DNA from 2 places in the Streptomyces sp. NPDC056835 genome. Region 2 is predicted to be linked to the other one. Evidence: riboswitches for the same ligand, from Rfam matches in the RefSeq annotation. Region 2 holds a riboswitch; the other holds the start of a gene.
The links. Region 2 has a riboswitch for cyclic di-AMP ahead of ACFRMN_RS03120 (NlpC/P60 family protein). Riboswitches for the same ligand answer to the same signal wherever they lie in the genome.
Positions count from the first base shown of each region.

Region 1: it holds a riboswitch for cyclic di-AMP, as region 2 does, so the genes downstream of both, ACFRMN_RS26770 (M23 family metallopeptidase) here and ACFRMN_RS03120 (NlpC/P60 family protein) in region 2, are expected to answer to the same signal.

Region 1 is NZ_JBHUBB010000026.1:23,519-31,245, forward strand. It holds gene ACFRMN_RS26760 (PrsW family intramembrane metalloprotease) at 1-588, shown strand, start outside; gene ACFRMN_RS26765 (aldo/keto reductase) at 655-1,599, opposite strand; gene ACFRMN_RS26770 (M23 family metallopeptidase) at 1,724-2,749, opposite strand; cyclic di-AMP (ydaO/yuaA leader) riboswitch at 2,761-2,914, opposite strand; gene ACFRMN_RS26775 (PP2C family protein-serine/threonine phosphatase) at 3,209-4,435, opposite strand; gene ACFRMN_RS26780 (MerR family transcriptional regulator) at 4,632-5,378, opposite strand; tRNA gene ACFRMN_RS26785 (tRNA-Met) at 5,588-5,661, opposite strand; gene ACFRMN_RS26790 (hypothetical protein) at 5,723-5,932, opposite strand; gene ACFRMN_RS26795 (HAD family hydrolase) at 5,998-6,699, shown strand; gene ACFRMN_RS26800 (hypothetical protein) at 6,798-7,010, opposite strand; gene ACFRMN_RS26805 (aspartate aminotransferase family protein) at 7,131-7,727, opposite strand, start outside.
Region 2 is NZ_JBHUBB010000002.1:142,008-149,734, forward strand. It holds gene ACFRMN_RS03110 (M23 family metallopeptidase) at 1-199, shown strand, start outside; gene pcrA (DNA helicase PcrA) at 305-2,836, opposite strand; cyclic di-AMP (ydaO/yuaA leader) riboswitch at 3,180-3,343, shown strand; gene ACFRMN_RS03120 (NlpC/P60 family protein) at 3,342-4,583, shown strand; gene ACFRMN_RS03125 (hypothetical protein) at 4,686-5,039, opposite strand; gene ACFRMN_RS03130 (NlpC/P60 family protein) at 5,287-6,327, shown strand; gene ACFRMN_RS03135 (hypothetical protein) at 6,481-6,858, shown strand; gene ACFRMN_RS03140 (LuxR C-terminal-related transcriptional regulator) at 6,919-7,644, opposite strand.

The sequences.
Region 1 (7,727 bases), on a different contig from region 2:
GGTCTGGCGGCGATGGCGGCCCGCCGCCGGAGGATCCGCAGATTCGCCCTGCCCCTGCTCGGTCTGGCCCTGGCGATGGGCCTGCACGCGCTGTGGAACGGATCGGGGGCGCTCTTCGGCCCGTACGGCTTCTATGTGGTGTACGGGGTGTTCATGGTTCCCGTCTTCGCCCTGCTGACCTGGCTGGTGATCTGGAGCCGCCAGCGCGAGCTGCGCACGGTCGGGTCCGAGCTGCCCGCGTACGCCGCGGCCGGCTGGCTGACCCCGGCCGCGCCCCTCGCGCTCTCCTCCATGCGGGCGCGCACGATGGCGCGTGACTTCGCGGGCCGTACGTACGGCCCGCGGGCGGCCAGGTCGGTCGGGGAGTACGAGGCGTTCGCGACGTCCCTGGCGTTTCTGCGCCACCGGGCCCACCGCGGCGCGGTGGGCCCGGACTTCATCGAGCGCGAGCAGGAGCTGCTGCACCATCTGTGGCAGCGCAGGGAGATAGCCGGGCCCGCGCTGACCTATGCGGCGCGGGCCACGGGCAGGGTACGGGTGCCGCCGCCGTCCATCGACTACGACGGCTACAACCCGTACCGCCAATGACGAACCTGACGGACCTGACGGACCTGACGGACGAGGGATGACCGACCAGTCCGACGAGCCGCGGCTTCAGGCCGATGCCGCCGTGAGCTCCGCCAGTTCCTCCGCCGTCAGCTCAAGGCCGACCGTAGCCAGCAGCGCGGGCAGTTGCTCGGTCGTACGCGCGGACGCGAGCGGCGCGACCACGGTCGGCTGCGCCGCCAGCCAGGCCAGCGCGACGGTCGCGACCTCGGCGCCCCGCGCCCCGGCGATCCGGTCCAGCGCGGTCAGGACTTCGGCGCCCCGCTCCGACGCCAGATATTCGGCCGCCTTGCCGGCCCGGGGACTGTCGACCTCGGTCCCCGGACGGTACTTGCCGGTGAGGAAGCCCGACGCCAGCGCGGCGTACGGCACGGCCGAGAGCCCGTGCCGGAGCACGGTGTCCCGGAGCTCGCCCTCGTAGGTGTCCCGGGAGACCAGGTTGTAGTGCGGCTGGAGCGCCACATAGCGGGCCAGCCCCTCGCGCTCCGAGAAGGCGAGCGAGGCGGCCAGCCGCTCCGCGCTGATGTTGGAGGCGCCGAGCGCGCGGACCTTGCCCGCCCGCACCAGCTGGTCGAGGGCGGTCATGATCTCCTCGACCGGCACCTCGGGGTCGTCGAAGTGCGTGTAGTAGAGGTCGACGTAGTCCGTACGGAGCCGGCGCAGCGACTCCTCGGCCCCGGCCTTGATGGTGGCCGCCCTGAGCCCCTTGTACCGCGGGTGCGCGCCCACCTTGGTCGCGACCAGCACGTCGGAGCGATTGCCACGCGACGCGATCCAGTCGCCGATGACGGTCTCGGACTCACCGCCCTCGTTGCCGGGGGCCCACGAGGAGTACATGTCGGCGGTGTCGATGAAGTTCCCGCCCGCGGCGGCGTACGCGTCGAGGACGGCGAAGGAGGCCGTCTCGTCGGCGGTCCAGCCGAAGACATTGCCGCCGAGGGCGAGCGGGAAGACGTGCAGATCGGAGGAGCCCAGTGGGCGCAGAGCGGTCATAGGGAGATGCAACCCCTGAGGGGGGCGTCCCAACCCGCTCCGCGCCCGTATGTGGGCCTTATGGGGGAATACCCCGGGGGGAATACCCAGAGGGATTACCCAGGGGAATGCCCGCGGGGAAGCCCTACGGGTTGAGGCCCTTGCCGCGCAGCCAGCTCATCGGGTCCAGGCCCGTGCCGCCCGCCGTGTGGACTTCGAGGTGCAGATGGGCGCCGGTCACATTGCCGGTCGCGCCGACCCTGCCGATGACCTCGCCGGTGGTGACCTTCTGCCCGGCGCTGACGGAGATGGAGGACTGGTGGGCGTACCAGATCTCCGTGCCGTCATCGAGCTCCAGGACCGTGCGGTATCCGTACGAGCCCGACCAGCCGGCCGACTTGATCGTGCCGCTGTGCACGGCCTTGAGCGGGGTGCCCGTCGGCGCGGCGAAGTCCAGGCCGGTGTGCTGGCCGGAGGACCACAGGGAGCCGGCCTGACCGAAGGTCGAGGTGATCGTGTACGAGGAGGTGGGGATCGCGTAGCTGGCGGCCAGCTTGGCCAGCCGCTCCTTCTCCGCCTTGGCCCTGGCCTCCGCCTCTGCCTTCTTCTTCGCCTCTTCGATCTTCTTCTCGGCCTCGGTCTGCTGCTTCTTGGCCTCGGCCGCGGCCTGCTCGGCCGCCGCGGACTCCGCGGCGGCCTTCCGCGCCGCCTCGGCGCCGGTCTGCTGTGCCTCGGCCTGCTGGAGGATTCGGGCGCGCAGCGCCTCTCCCGCGTCGGTGGCGCCCTGCTCGGTGTCGGCGGCCGTGAGCCCGGCGGTGGTGAGCGGGGCGGCGAGGACTTCGGAGTCGGAGTCGTCCGAGGCGAGGGAGCCCATTCCCGGCAGGGACTTGGCGTCCGGGAGATTGTCCGTGATCGCGTCGGGCAGGGATATGGAGACCGCGGGCTTGTCCTGCGCGGTGGCGATGCCGCCCGCGCCGACGGCGGCGATGACGCCGACGCCGAGGACGGTGGAGCTACGGGCCAGTCCGCGCTGCTTGGCGACGCGGTGCCGGCCGCGTACGGGCCGTATGGACTCCTCGGTGGGATTCCATTCCCCCCATGCCCTGTCCGGCTCGCTGCCGAGGGAGTGCGTTTCGAAGACGGCTTCGGGGGCAGGCTTGTTGGACGCCACTGAGGCGTGCTCCTTTCCTTCCTTCTCGCCTACCGGGTTAGCTGACGGGTTCGGAGCAGGAAGGTCTCCTACGGGCGCTCCTGCCGCACAGGGCAGCAAAAGACACCCGATTCACCCCAATTGGTGGTTCCCCGGTTCCCTCGCGGGATTCGGCGCGTGCGCACGGCGCCATCTCTTACGACGGCTGGGACGACCGCGCTGCGTTATCGAACGTTAATAGAGACCCGGCCCATATTCCAAGCTGTTCCGGGTGATCATTAACGACTTCGCATCGGACGTACCGGGACGTAGCGGAACGCAATCGGGCGAGTTGACAGCCCGTCAGGGAAGTCGGCATTTCTGACGGTGTGTCAAATGTTATGCGGAGGGATACCTCTCGATTACCTACAGTGGCGAGAGCTCCCGCCGGCCCCGCGCCGGGCGATGAGGGTGACGACTCCGACGGCGATCGCGGCCGTCTCACGGCACCAGGGGCATGGTCCTGCGCCGCTCCGGTTCGCCCTCCGAGGGCCGGCTGACCGCCAGCAGCGCCATGTCGTCCTGGCTCCCGCCGCCCGTGTGCCGCCGTACGTCGTCGATGAGCGCCTGAAGTATCTCGTCGGGCCCCTGGAAGACCCGCCCGTCGAGCCGGTCGCGCGGGACGTAGAAGACCCCGTGGGCATCGCGCGCCTCGGTGAGCCCGTCCGTGTAGAAGAGCAGCGTCGCGCCTTCCGGATACAGGGCCTGCTCGGCGCGGTCCGGCCACGCGCCCAGTTCGCTCATCCCGAGCGGCAGCGCGTGGTCGCTCGGGGCGAGCATCCGCACCTCACCGTCGCCGCACATCAGCAGCGGCTCGGGATGGCCGCGGTTGAGCAGCCGCACCACTCCCTCGTCGTGCGGGATCTCGGCGAGTACGGCGGTGGTGAACCCCTCGAAGATGTCGAGCCCGTCCCGCCGCGTCCCCTCACGTCTGAGCGCGCGCTCCAGCCGCTGCGCGACTCCCTCCAGCGAACTCTCCTGCTCGGCGGCCTCCCGGAATGACCCGATGACCACCGCCACCGCTTCGACCGCGTCAAGACCCTTCCCCCGTACGTCCCCGACCACCAGCCGCACCCCGTACGGCGTGTCCTGTACGGCGAAGAGGTCCCCGCCGATGAACGCGCCCTCCTGCGCCGCCTCGTACCGCGCGGCGATCCGCAGCCCCCCGATCCGCTCGGCGGGTCTGGGCAGCACCGCGCGCTGGGCGGTCTCGGCGATGATGCGGGCGGAGGCCAGCCGCTCGCCGCTGCGCCGTACGACGCCGTTGATGTACAGCGCCAGCAGGGAGACGACGACCACCGTCAGCACCTCGCTGATCGACTCCACCTGGAACTGGGTGTCCGCGTGGATGTGCAGCAGCACCTCGGAGACCAGCGAGGCCAGGGCGATGGTGAGCGTGCCGGCCAACGGGTAGAACGGGGCGGCGATCAGCGGAGCGGCGGCGAAGAGGGGGGACGCGGTGACACGCGTGGGGGTCACCAGGTCGAAGATCACCCCGGCGATGATCACCAGTACGGGCAGCACCCGTACCAGCCTGCGTCCGGTACGGCCACGTCCGCCCGGATACCGGCCGCCGCCGCGAGCGTTGTCGCCGGCCGCCCAGAAACCCCTTCCGTCAACAGCCCAGAGACCGGCGCCCTCGGCCGCCCGCCGGCCTCTTCCGCCGATGCCCTTTCCGAGCTTCCTCAGTCTCCACACCAGTGGTCTCCTGCCCGGTCCGCCGACTGCTGCGGACGGTGCCGCGCTCCACCAGGCTGGCCGCTGCCATCCCGGGCGGCGAATCGCCGTCGGCCGAGTGGGCTATGGCGAGCCGACCCGTCGGCCCGGCCGATGCTCCGGCGCACCGGCGAGCCGACGGACCCGATCAGTCGGTCAGGTGGCGCTCGGCGTACACCTTCATGGCGTCCCGCACGAGCACAGCCGTACCTTCACCGTACTGGTCATAGGTGGCGGCGAAGCGCGCGTCATCGACATACATCGCCGTCACGCCGATGACATACGACCTGGTGGGCTCGGCCGTGACGGACAGCCAGTCGCAGTGACGCCGGGCGACGGCCTGCGCCTCGTCGCTGTCCGCGGCGAGCCCCGCCGCGGCCACGCGTCCCCAGTCCCCGGCGATGCTCTCGTGCTGGTCCTTGAAGCCCTGCCGCTCCTCCTCGCTCAGCGACCGCCACCAGCGGTCGCTCTTCGCATAGGCGTCCCGGCCCCACCGCCGGGTCACCTCCTCCTCGTACCGCGTGTGATCGAAGCCGTCGAGTACGTCCTCGGCCATGAGTTCCTCTCCCGTCGCCGTCTTGTGGAGAGTGGTCCGCACCGAGGCGATCAGCCGACCGATGCGCTCGCGTTCCCGCTCAAGCAGCTTCAGATGGCCGCGCAGGGCCGCGGCCGTGTCCTGCTGGCCGTCGAGGACCCGCGCGATCTCGGGCAGCCCGAGGCCCAGCTCCCGCAGCAGCAGAATCCGCTGAAGCCGGACCAGGGCGTCCTGTCCGTAGTAGCGATAGCCATTGCTGCCCGTACGGCTGGGCTCAAGCAGCCCCAGCTCGCCGTAGTGCCTGAGCGTGCGGCTCGTCGTGCCCGCTTTCTTCGCGATTTCCTGGATCGACCACTCCATGACTTTCACGCTAGAACTTGACGTTACGTAAAGGTCAACCCCGGAAGCCGCACGCGGACGGAGAAGCACGCGGACGGAGGAGCACGCAGGCGGAGAAGCACGCGGGCGGACGGACGGGCAGATGAGCGGACACGACGAAGGCCCGGCGGGCGGGCGGACACGACGAAGGCCCGGATTCACCAGGAATCCGGGCCTTCGTTCTCTTCCAGTAGCGGGGACAGGATTTGAACCTGCGACCTCTGGGTTATGAGCCCAGCGAGCTACCGAGCTGCTCCACCCCGCGCCGTTGAATGCAACTCTACGCCATCCGGAGCAAGATCATCACCACTCGGCGCACGGACGGCCTACGCCGCCTCGACGACATCGGCGTGGACCGCGGCGGCCCACTCCACCAGAAGTCGCTGGTAGCGCTCCTGCTCGGCGGGCGGCAGCGCGCCACCGGCACGCGCCCACAGGGCACGGATCTCCGCGTTGACGACAGCGGCGGACCTGACAGCGCGTAACGAGTCGCCGTCACCGGAGGCGGGGGAAGAAGTGGACGAGGAAGCGAACATAGGAGCAAGGCTACGGCCAGCCACTGACAATCGGCAGAGCGTGTCCCCCTACGCTTACACCGGTGATTGAAACCATCGTGTTCGACGTCGGCGAGACCCTCGTCCGCGACGACCGCTACTGGGCGTCCTGGGCCGACTGGCTGGGCATTCCCCGACACACCATCTCGGCGCTCGTCGGCGCCGCCACCGTCCAGAACCGGGACAACGCCGACGCCCTCCGCCTCATCAAGCCCGGCATGGACGTCGGCGAGGCGTACCGCGCCCGGGAGGCCGCCGGCCGCGGCGACCATCTCGACGAGTCCGATCTCTATCCCGATGTACGGCCCGCCCTGGCGAGCCTCCGGGCCCTCGGCGTCCGCGTCGTCCTCGCGGGCAACCAGACCGTAAAGACGGGCGAGCTGCTGCGCGGCCTCGATCTGCCCGTCGATCTCATCGCCACCTCGGGCGAGTGGGGCGTCGAGAAACCGTCGCCGGAGTTCTTCGCGCGCGTCATCGAGGCGTCCGGGGCGTCACGGGACAGGACGGTGTACGTGGGCGACCATCCCGCGTACGACCTGTTCCCCGCCCGGGAGGCGGGTCTGCGCGCCGCGCATCTGCGGCGCGGGCCCTGGGGCTACCTGTGGGCGGACGACCCGGAAGTGATCGAGGCGGCGGACTGGCGGATCGACAACCTGACGCAGCTCGCCGCGATCGTGGCGGAGCAGAGGGAGCAGAAAGGGCAGAGGGAGCGAGCCGACCAGGTGGAACGGGCGGACCAACAGGGCTGACGGGGCGGGGTGCGGCGGGTGAGCCGGATGGGTGCGCATCGCACCACGCGGGTTCACGCCATGCCCGCTCACACCACACCGGCTCACGCCACGCCGGCTCACACCACGCTGTACTCGTGCGCGGGACCGCCCTGCCACTCCACCCAGGCCGGGTCGTCCAGCAGCTCCCAGGCGTCCGGCAGCCCCGCCAGTCGCAGGAATTCGATCAAGTGGTCGTCGGAGTGGGCGAGCCCCATGATCCGCCCACGGACCGTGACCCGCCGCCCGCCTGTCCCTGACGCCCGGTGGACGACGATCGGTGCATCACTCATAGGCCCAAGAGTGCGTCGATCTCGCCCCATCCGCAGCCTCTGGGACCCGCTTCTTTTCCGCACGGGCTGTCGGCTGGGTCACACCGGTCGTCACACCGGTCGTGCCGGTCTCCCGCGATCTCAGCGGAGGACGGCGAAGACCTCCTCGATCGCGGCGCAGGTCCGGTCCGTGTCGTCGTCCGTCACGGCGGCCGAGACGAACCAGCAGGCGAGTCCGTGCGCGTTGGTGTGGATCCCCCGGCGCAGCAGTTCGTGCCGGAAGGTGTCGTAGCGCCGGTGGTCGAGGCGGAGGGTGTCGCGGTAGTGCCGGGTGGGGGCACCGTCGGCCGAGAACACCACCTGGAACATCGCGCCGACCCCCTGCACCGCGCACGGCACCCGGTGGTCGGTGGCCGCCCGGCGCACGGCCTCCATGATCCGCTGCCCGGTGTCGTCGATCCTCTTGATGACGGCCGGGTCGGCGAGCGTGCTGAGCGTGACCAGCGCGGCCGTGGCGCAGAGCGGCGACGCGTTGTACGTACCGCCGTGCTTGACCCGGCCGGTCGCGAGCGCCGCCATCACCTCATGACGGCCGGCGAACGCGGCGATGGGCAGTCCGCCGCCCAGCGCCTTCGAATAGACGGCCAGATCGGGGACCACGTCGAAGAGCGCCTGCGCGCCGCCGGGGCCGGTACGGAAGCCGGTGCAGACCTCGTCGAAGATCAGGATGATCCCGCG
Region 2 (7,727 bases):
TGGCACCGAGACCTGGTACTGCCATCTCAGCACGACGAAGATCCGCTCCGGCTCGGTCAAGGCCGGTGATGTGATCGCGTATTCGGGGAACTCGGGCAACTCCACCGGACCGCACCTGCACTTCGAGGTACGGCCCGGCGGCGGCGCCGCGATCGACCCGCTGGCCTGGCTCCGCAGCCACGGCGTCAACCCGACGTAAGCGCACGTAAGCGCGCCGCGCCCGGCGCGCTTCACGGTCGGATACGCCCCCCCGTTTTTACGCCGCGCCCCCCGTACGCCGCGCCCCCGTACGTTCTCCCCGTACCTACAGCTTCTCGACCGGCGCGTACCGCAGCAGCAGCCGCTTGGGCTTCGTGTCCCCGAAGTCGACCGTCGCCTGCGTGTCCGCGCCTGCGCCCGTCACCGCCATGACCGTGCCGAGGCCGAACTGGTCGTGTGTGACGCGGTCCCCGACCGCCAGCGCGATCACCGGCTTTTCCGTGGTGCGCCGTGTGGCGAAGCCCGAGGGACCACCGCCCGACCTCGAACGCGAGGCGGCCGACAAGGACGACGACAGCGAGGACGCGACCCCGGACGTGGGCCCCGCCGGGATCTGCGCGCCGGTCCGCTTCCACTCCAGGTGGTGTCCCGGGATCTCCTCCAGGAACCTGGACGGCGGGTTGTACGAGGGCTGGCCCCACGCGCTCCGCATCGACGACCGGGTCAGATATAGGCGCTCACGGGCGCGGGTGATGCCGACGTACGCCAGCCTCCGCTCCTCCTCCAGCTCCTTCGTCTGGCCGAGGGCGCGCATGTGCGGGAAGACGCCGTCCTCCATACCGGACAGGAACACGACCGGGAATTCGAGGCCCTTGGCGGTGTGCAGCGTCATCAGCGTGATGACACCGGAGCCGTCCTCGTCCTCGTCGGGGATCTGGTCGGAGTCGGCGACGAGCGCCACCTTCTCCAGGAATTCGGCGAGCGTACCGGTCACAGCGGCCGTGGCGGCCGTATCGGCCGCACCGGCGGCATCGGCCGCGTCGCCGCCGCCCGTCGCCGCCGCGGCGGCCTGGCCGCGCTCCTGCTCGAACTCCAGCGCCACCGCGGCCAGTTCCTGAAGGTTCTCGATACGCGTCTCGTCCTGCGGATCGGTCGACGCCTGCAACTCGGCCAGATAGCCGGTCCGTTCGAGCACGGCCTCCAGGATCGTCGCGGGCCCGGCGCCGGACTCGACGACCGTACGCAGCTCCTCCATCAGCGTGTTGAACCGCTTGACGGCGTTGGCCGAGCGGGCGGCCATTCCATACGCCTCGTCCACCCGCCGCAGCGCCTGCGGGAAGGTGATCTTCTCGCGCAGCGCGAGGGCGTCGATCATCGCTTCCGCGCGGTCCCCGATGCCGCGCTTGGGCACATTGAGGATCCGGCGCAGCGGGACATTGTCCTCGGGGTTGGCCAGAACGCGCAGATAGGCGAGCACATCGCGGACCTCCTTGCGCTCGTAGAAGCGCACTCCGCCGACGACCTTGTAGGGCAGGCCGACCCGGATGAAGATCTCCTCGAAGACGCGGGACTGCGCGTTCGTACGGTAGAAGACCGCGACATCGCCCGCCTTGGCCTCGCCCGCGTCCGTCAGCCGGTCGATCTCGTCGGCGACGAACTGCGCCTCGTCGTGCTCCGTGTCCGCGACGTAGCCGGTGATCTGGGCGCCGGCGCCGGCCTTCGTCCACAGATTCTTCGGCCGGCGGCTCTCGTTGCGCTCGATGACCGCGTTGGCGGCGCTCAGGATCGTCTGCGTGGAGCGGTAGTTCTGCTCCAGCAAAATAGTCGTCGCGTCCGGGTAGTCCTCCTCGAACTGGAGGATGTTACGGATCGTGGCGCCCCGGAAGGCGTAGATCGACTGGTCGGCGTCGCCGACGACACACAGCTCGGCCGGGTCGTGCTCCTCGCCGGAGGGGCCCACCAGCTCGCGTACGAGCGTGTACTGAGCGTGGTTGGTGTCCTGGTACTCGTCCACCAGGACATGCCGGAAGCGCCGCCGGTAGTGCTCGGCGACATCGGGGAACGCCTGGAGCAGATGGACGGTGGTCATGATGATGTCGTCGAAGTCCAGCGCGTTGGCCTCGCGCAGCCGCGCCTGGTACATCCGGTAGGCCTCGGCGAGCATCTTCTCGAAGCCGTCGGTGGCCTGGTCGGCGAAGGTCTCCTCGTCGATCAGCTCGTTCTTCAGATTCGAGATCTTGGCGCTGAAGGACTTCGGCGGGTAACGCTTGGGGTCGAGGTCCAGATCGCGGCAGACCAGGGCCATCAGACGCTTGGAGTCGGCGGCGTCGTAGATGGAGAACGACGAGGTGAACCCGAGCCTCTTCGACTCGCGCCGCAGGATCCGTACGCAGGCGCTGTGGAACGTCATGACCCACATGGCGTTGGCGCGCGGGCCGACGAGCTGGCCGACGCGCTCCTTCATCTCGCCCGCGGCCTTGTTGGTGAACGTGATCGCCAGTATCTGACCGGGATGGACGTCGCGGCTACCCAGCAGATACGCGATCCGGTGGGTCAGCACCCGGGTCTTGCCCGACCCGGCCCCGGCCACGATGAGCAGCGGCGAGCCGGTGTGCACGACGGCCGCGCGCTGCTCCTCGTTCAGCCCTTCGAGCAGCGCGGCGGGATCCACGACCGTGCGCGGGGCGCCGTCGCGGTGGTACTGGTCCCGCACCGGAGGCGCGTCGTAGGCACCCTGGAAGAGGTCGTCGGGCACCTGCTCCGGTGCGTGCTCGGCGTCGTCCTCGGGCGGCGGTGGATGCTCGTCGCCGAAGGGCTGGAGGTCCGCCAGGAAACTGTCGTCAAAGAGGCTGCTCATCGCTTTCCGAGTCTAGGCGGCCCCACTGACACTCGGTGCCCGCCTCCGGAATTCCCCGGCCCCGCCACCCTCGCCGTCCCCTCGCCGTCCCCATCCCCGTCACCATCGCCGTCATCGCCGCCATCGCCGTCATCGCCGTCATCGCCAAGGGGATCACCACGGGCGGCGCCTCGGTCACTCATCGTGGCGGTCAGGCGTCACCGATCCGTTTCACACATCGCACGCGCAAATGGTCACGAAAATGTATCGGGCATATCGGCCATCGACCTTCACACCAGCACCACACTTTGGCTAGCGTGCTCGATCAGGCAGCCCGTACCCCCAACGGCGACCCACGCCAAGCGGGCGGCCCACGCCGAATTCGGACTTTCCCCAAGGAAGTTCGAAACCGGGGACCCACACAGAACAACCGGGGTGAATCGGGCCTTTCGCTCAAGGTCCGTAGGGCAGCCTTCCGTTCCGCCCGAACCCGACAGCTAACCCGGTAGGCGGTCCACGGAAGGAGATGCAGACCTTGGCGTCGCATCGCAAGCCGCGCAGCCTCAGCGGAGTACGTACCGCCTCTCCCGCCGTCGGGATCACGACAGCCGCGCTCGCCTCGGTCACGTTGCTCTCGGCGCAGAGCGCGAGCGCCACACCCGTCGAGCCGAAGCCGTCCATCGAAGAGGTACAGAAGAAGGTCGACGATCTGTACCGCCAGGCCGGAAGTGAGACACAGAAGTACAACCGGGCGAAAGAGACCACGCAGAAGCAGAAGCGCGCGGTCGACCGGGTGCTCGACGAGGTCGCCAAGCGCGCGGACAAGCTGAACGAGGCCCGGCGTACGCTCGGCTCGTTCGCGGCCGCGCAGTACCGGGAAGGCGCGGTCACCCCGACCGCCGCCCTGCTCTTCGCGGACAGCCCGCAGGCGTTCTTCGAGCAGAAGCAGGTGACGGACCGGCTGACGGAGCGTCAGCGCGGTGTCCTCACCGACTACCAGACACAGCAGGCCGCCGCCGCGAAGAAGCGGGCTCAGGCGTCGAAGGACCTGGAGTCGCTCACCGCCTCGCAGGCCGCGCTGCGTACCAGCAAGCAGAACGTGCAGCAGAAGCTCGGCGCGGCGCGTGCGCTGCTGTCGCGGCTGACCAAGGAGGAGAAGGCGCGGCTGGCCGCGCTGGAGCGCAAGAAGGAAGAGGAGGCCCGCCGCAAGGCGGAGGCGCGGGCGAAGCTGGAGGCCCGCGCGAAGGAGGAGGCCGAGCGCAAGCGCGAGGAGCAGCAGGCCAAGACCCCGTCGACCGGTACGGGCACGGGCACGGGCTCCGGGACGGGCTCAGGTCAGAGCGGCACAGGCGCGGGTACGGGCACGGGCGCGGGAACCGGCACGAGCGGCGGCACCGGAACCTCGGACGGCAGCTACGCCACCAAGGCCGCCAAGGTCCTCTCCTTCGCCCGCGCCCAGATAGGCAAACCGTACGTCTGGGGCGCCACAGGCCCCAGCTCGTACGACTGCTCGGGCCTGACCCAGGCCGCCTGGAAGGAGGCGGGCGTGGAGCTGCCGCGCACCACCGGGGAACAGGTGAAGGCCGGCACGCGCGTCGCGACCGAGGATCTGCTCCCCGGTGACCTGGTCTTCTTCTACGACGACATCAGCCACGTCGGGATCTACATCGGCGACGGCATGATGATCCACGCCCCGAAGCCGGGCGCGAACGTCCGCGAGGAGTCGATCTACTACATGCCGATCTACGGAAGTATCCGCCCCGCCTGACGGGCGGCGTGCGGAACGCGCGAGCCGGGTGCCGCGCGCGGCACGCGCGAGCCGCGAGCCGGGGGCCGGGGCCGGAAGCGAGGACCGGCCCCCGTCGCCGTGTCAGGTCCAGAGCGTGGCGATGAAGATGTTGGCCATCGTCAGCCCGCCCACCGCGCCGAACAGCGGCTTCGGGGCGGTCTCGTCATCGCGCTTCACGTACACCACGGCCAGGATCACGACCAGCACCGCGAGCTTGATGCCGATCTTGATGTTGTTCACCGTCTGGTCGTCGGCCTGGTTGAGGCCCACCAGGGCCACTCCCGTGACGAGCATCGTCAGCGCGCCGTGCAGCATCGCCTTGTTGAAGCGGGCCGTCCCCGTACTCATCGACTTCATCTGGGTGAGGAAGCCGCCGAGCAGCGACGCTATGCCGATGATGTGAAGCGCGACGAAGACATTGATGAGTACGTCCATGCCCGGAGCCTATCGAGGGCCATATCACCACCTGACGGCGAGGTGGTGCGCTGTTCCGATATCGGTCGGGTCCGGACAGAAAGACGTTCCGGGGCCGCGATCATGCCGGTCACAACACGGCCTCGTTCCGCCACCTCTCGCCAATACCGGCCATGCCGAGGCCGGACTGTGACCTTGCGCCCTAGCGTCCTTCTCCTGGCGACCGGCCATGACCCACCGTGACGACTAGGGAAGAGGATCCACCCCCGTGGCAGCGCACCGAAAGCCCAGACAGCGCACGCTCACCGGCCCCGCCGGCCGTACCGCCGCCACCCTCGCACTCGCCGGGGCCGCGACCGCCACCGCCTTCGACGGCGCAGCACACGCCGAGCCCCGGCTCACCCCGGCCCAGGTCAAGGCCGAGGTCGACGCGTTGTACGAGCAGGCGGAGACCGCGACCGAGCGGTACAACGGGACGAAGGTGAAGGCGGACAAGGCCCGTACCGCGCTCACGCATCTGCGGGACGAGGCCACGCGCAGGACGGAACGGCTCAACAGCTCGCGCAACGCGCTCGGTTCGATCGCCTCCGCGCAGTACCGGGCCGGCGGGCTCGACCCCGCCGTACAGCTCGCGCTCAGCTCCTCGCCCGAGGAGTACCTGGAAGGCGCCTCGCTCGCCGAGCGGGCCGGTTCCCGGCAGGCCGCCAGGATCACCGCCATCCGCAAGGAACTCGCCCGGATCGCCGAACTGCGCACCCGGGCCGACGGCCGGCTCACGGAGCTGAAGGCCTCCCAGTCCGAGCTGGCCCGCCACAAGTCCGCCATCCAGGAGAAGATCGGCTCGGCCCAGCGGCTGCTGGACCGCCTCACCGCGTCGCAGCGTGCTCAGTACGACCAGGGGCAGGACGGCCGGGACCAGGGCGCGGCGTCCCCGGCGCCCGGCGCGGTGCGGGCGCCGAACGCCCGTGCCGCCGCGGCGGTCGCCTACGCCTACGGGGCGATCGGCAAGCCGTACGTCTGGGGCGCGACCGGACCCGGTGCCTTCGACTGCTCCGGGCTCACCCAGGCCGCCTGGCGCTCCGCGGGCGTCGCCCTCCCCCGTACCACCTACACGCAGATCAACACGGGACAGCGGGTCTCACGTGGCGATCTCGCCCCCGGCGACCTGGTGTTCTTCTTCTCCGGTATCAGCCATGTGGGGATCTATGCCGGTGGCGGGCAGATCATCCACGCCCCTCGGCCGGGCTCGGCGGTCCGGCTGGCGCCGATCGACCAGATGCCGTTCGCGGGTGCCAGCCGGCCGGCCTAGGGACGCCGGTCGGCCGGTCCGACGATGTCGGCCGGACTGGTCCAGGGAAGAACCCATGAGCCCCCTATAGCCGAACGGCCCATGCCGGAATGCCGGTTCGCCCTCCCCGGGTCACGATGGCAGCAGCATCCCGTCTGCCCTGAAGGGGGAGCCGTGAGACGAGCAACCGCCGTCAGAGGAACGGTTCTCGCCGTGGGCGCCGTTCTCGTTCTGGCGCCCGTCGGCCTCACTCCCCGAGGGTGCGGCGATCTGTCCGGCGGCCGGCTCTGTATCGAGGGCCCGGTGGGCGGCGCGGGACCGTTCACCGTGCGCTATGTCCAGTACCCGGGCCACCCCAGTGTCGCCGTACGCCTCGGCTACCAGCGCAAGGACGACCGGATCACCGCGTTCCCCGGCTGGCTCGGCACCTTGCAGACCTGGCACGGCCGCGCCGAGCAGACCGGCAAGCTCGACACCGCGCCGGGCGAGTGCATTCGCGGCGTGATGGAGTACCGGGACCGGACGTACGTCACCGAGTGGCACTGCTCGTAGACCGGGCGGCCTTCCTCGTGGACCGGGCGGACCTGCTCGTGGACCCGGCGGCGCGCGGTCTCAGACGAGCCTGCGCGCCGTCGCCCACCGCGTCAGTTCGTGCCGGTTGGAGAGCTGGAGCTTCCTCAGTACCGCCGAGACATGGGACTCCACGGTCTTGACCGAGATGAAGAGCTGCTTCGCGATCTCCTTGTACGCGTACCCGCGCGCGATGAGCCGCAGCACCTCCCGCTCGCGCTGCGTCAGCCGGTCCAGGTCCTCGTCCACCGGCGGCGCGTCCGTCGAGGCGAAGGCGTCCAGGACGAAGCCGGCCAGCCGGGGCGAGAAGACCGCGTCGCCCTCCTGCACCCGGAAGATCGAGTCGACCAGGTCCTTGCCGGTGATCGTCTTGGTGACATAGCCGCGGGCGCCGCCCCTGATCACCCCGATCACGTCCTCGGCGGCGTCCGAGACGGACAGCGCCAGGAAGCGCACCGGATGCTCGACCGCCCCCATCATCGGCGCGCAGCGGCGCAGCACCTCCACCCCGCCGCCGCCGGGGAGGTGCACATCGAGGAGCACGACCTCCGGCCGGGTCGCCGTTATGACGGTGACCGCCTGGTCGACGTCGGCGGCCTCGCCGACGACCTCGACGCCCGTCTCCTCCGTACGGCCGATCTCGGCCTGCACTCCGGTACGGAACATCCGGTGGTCGTCGACGAGCACGACCCGTACGCGCCGGCCGTCACCTGTCGCGCCGCCGCCGCTCTCCGCGCCGGTGGCCCCGGCCTGTGCGCCCTCGCTCATGGTCTCTGCCCCTCGCCCTAGTCGTTCGTCGCCCGTGCGCGCCGTTCAGTTCGTACCCGCCGTTCAAACGGGCCGTTCGTACG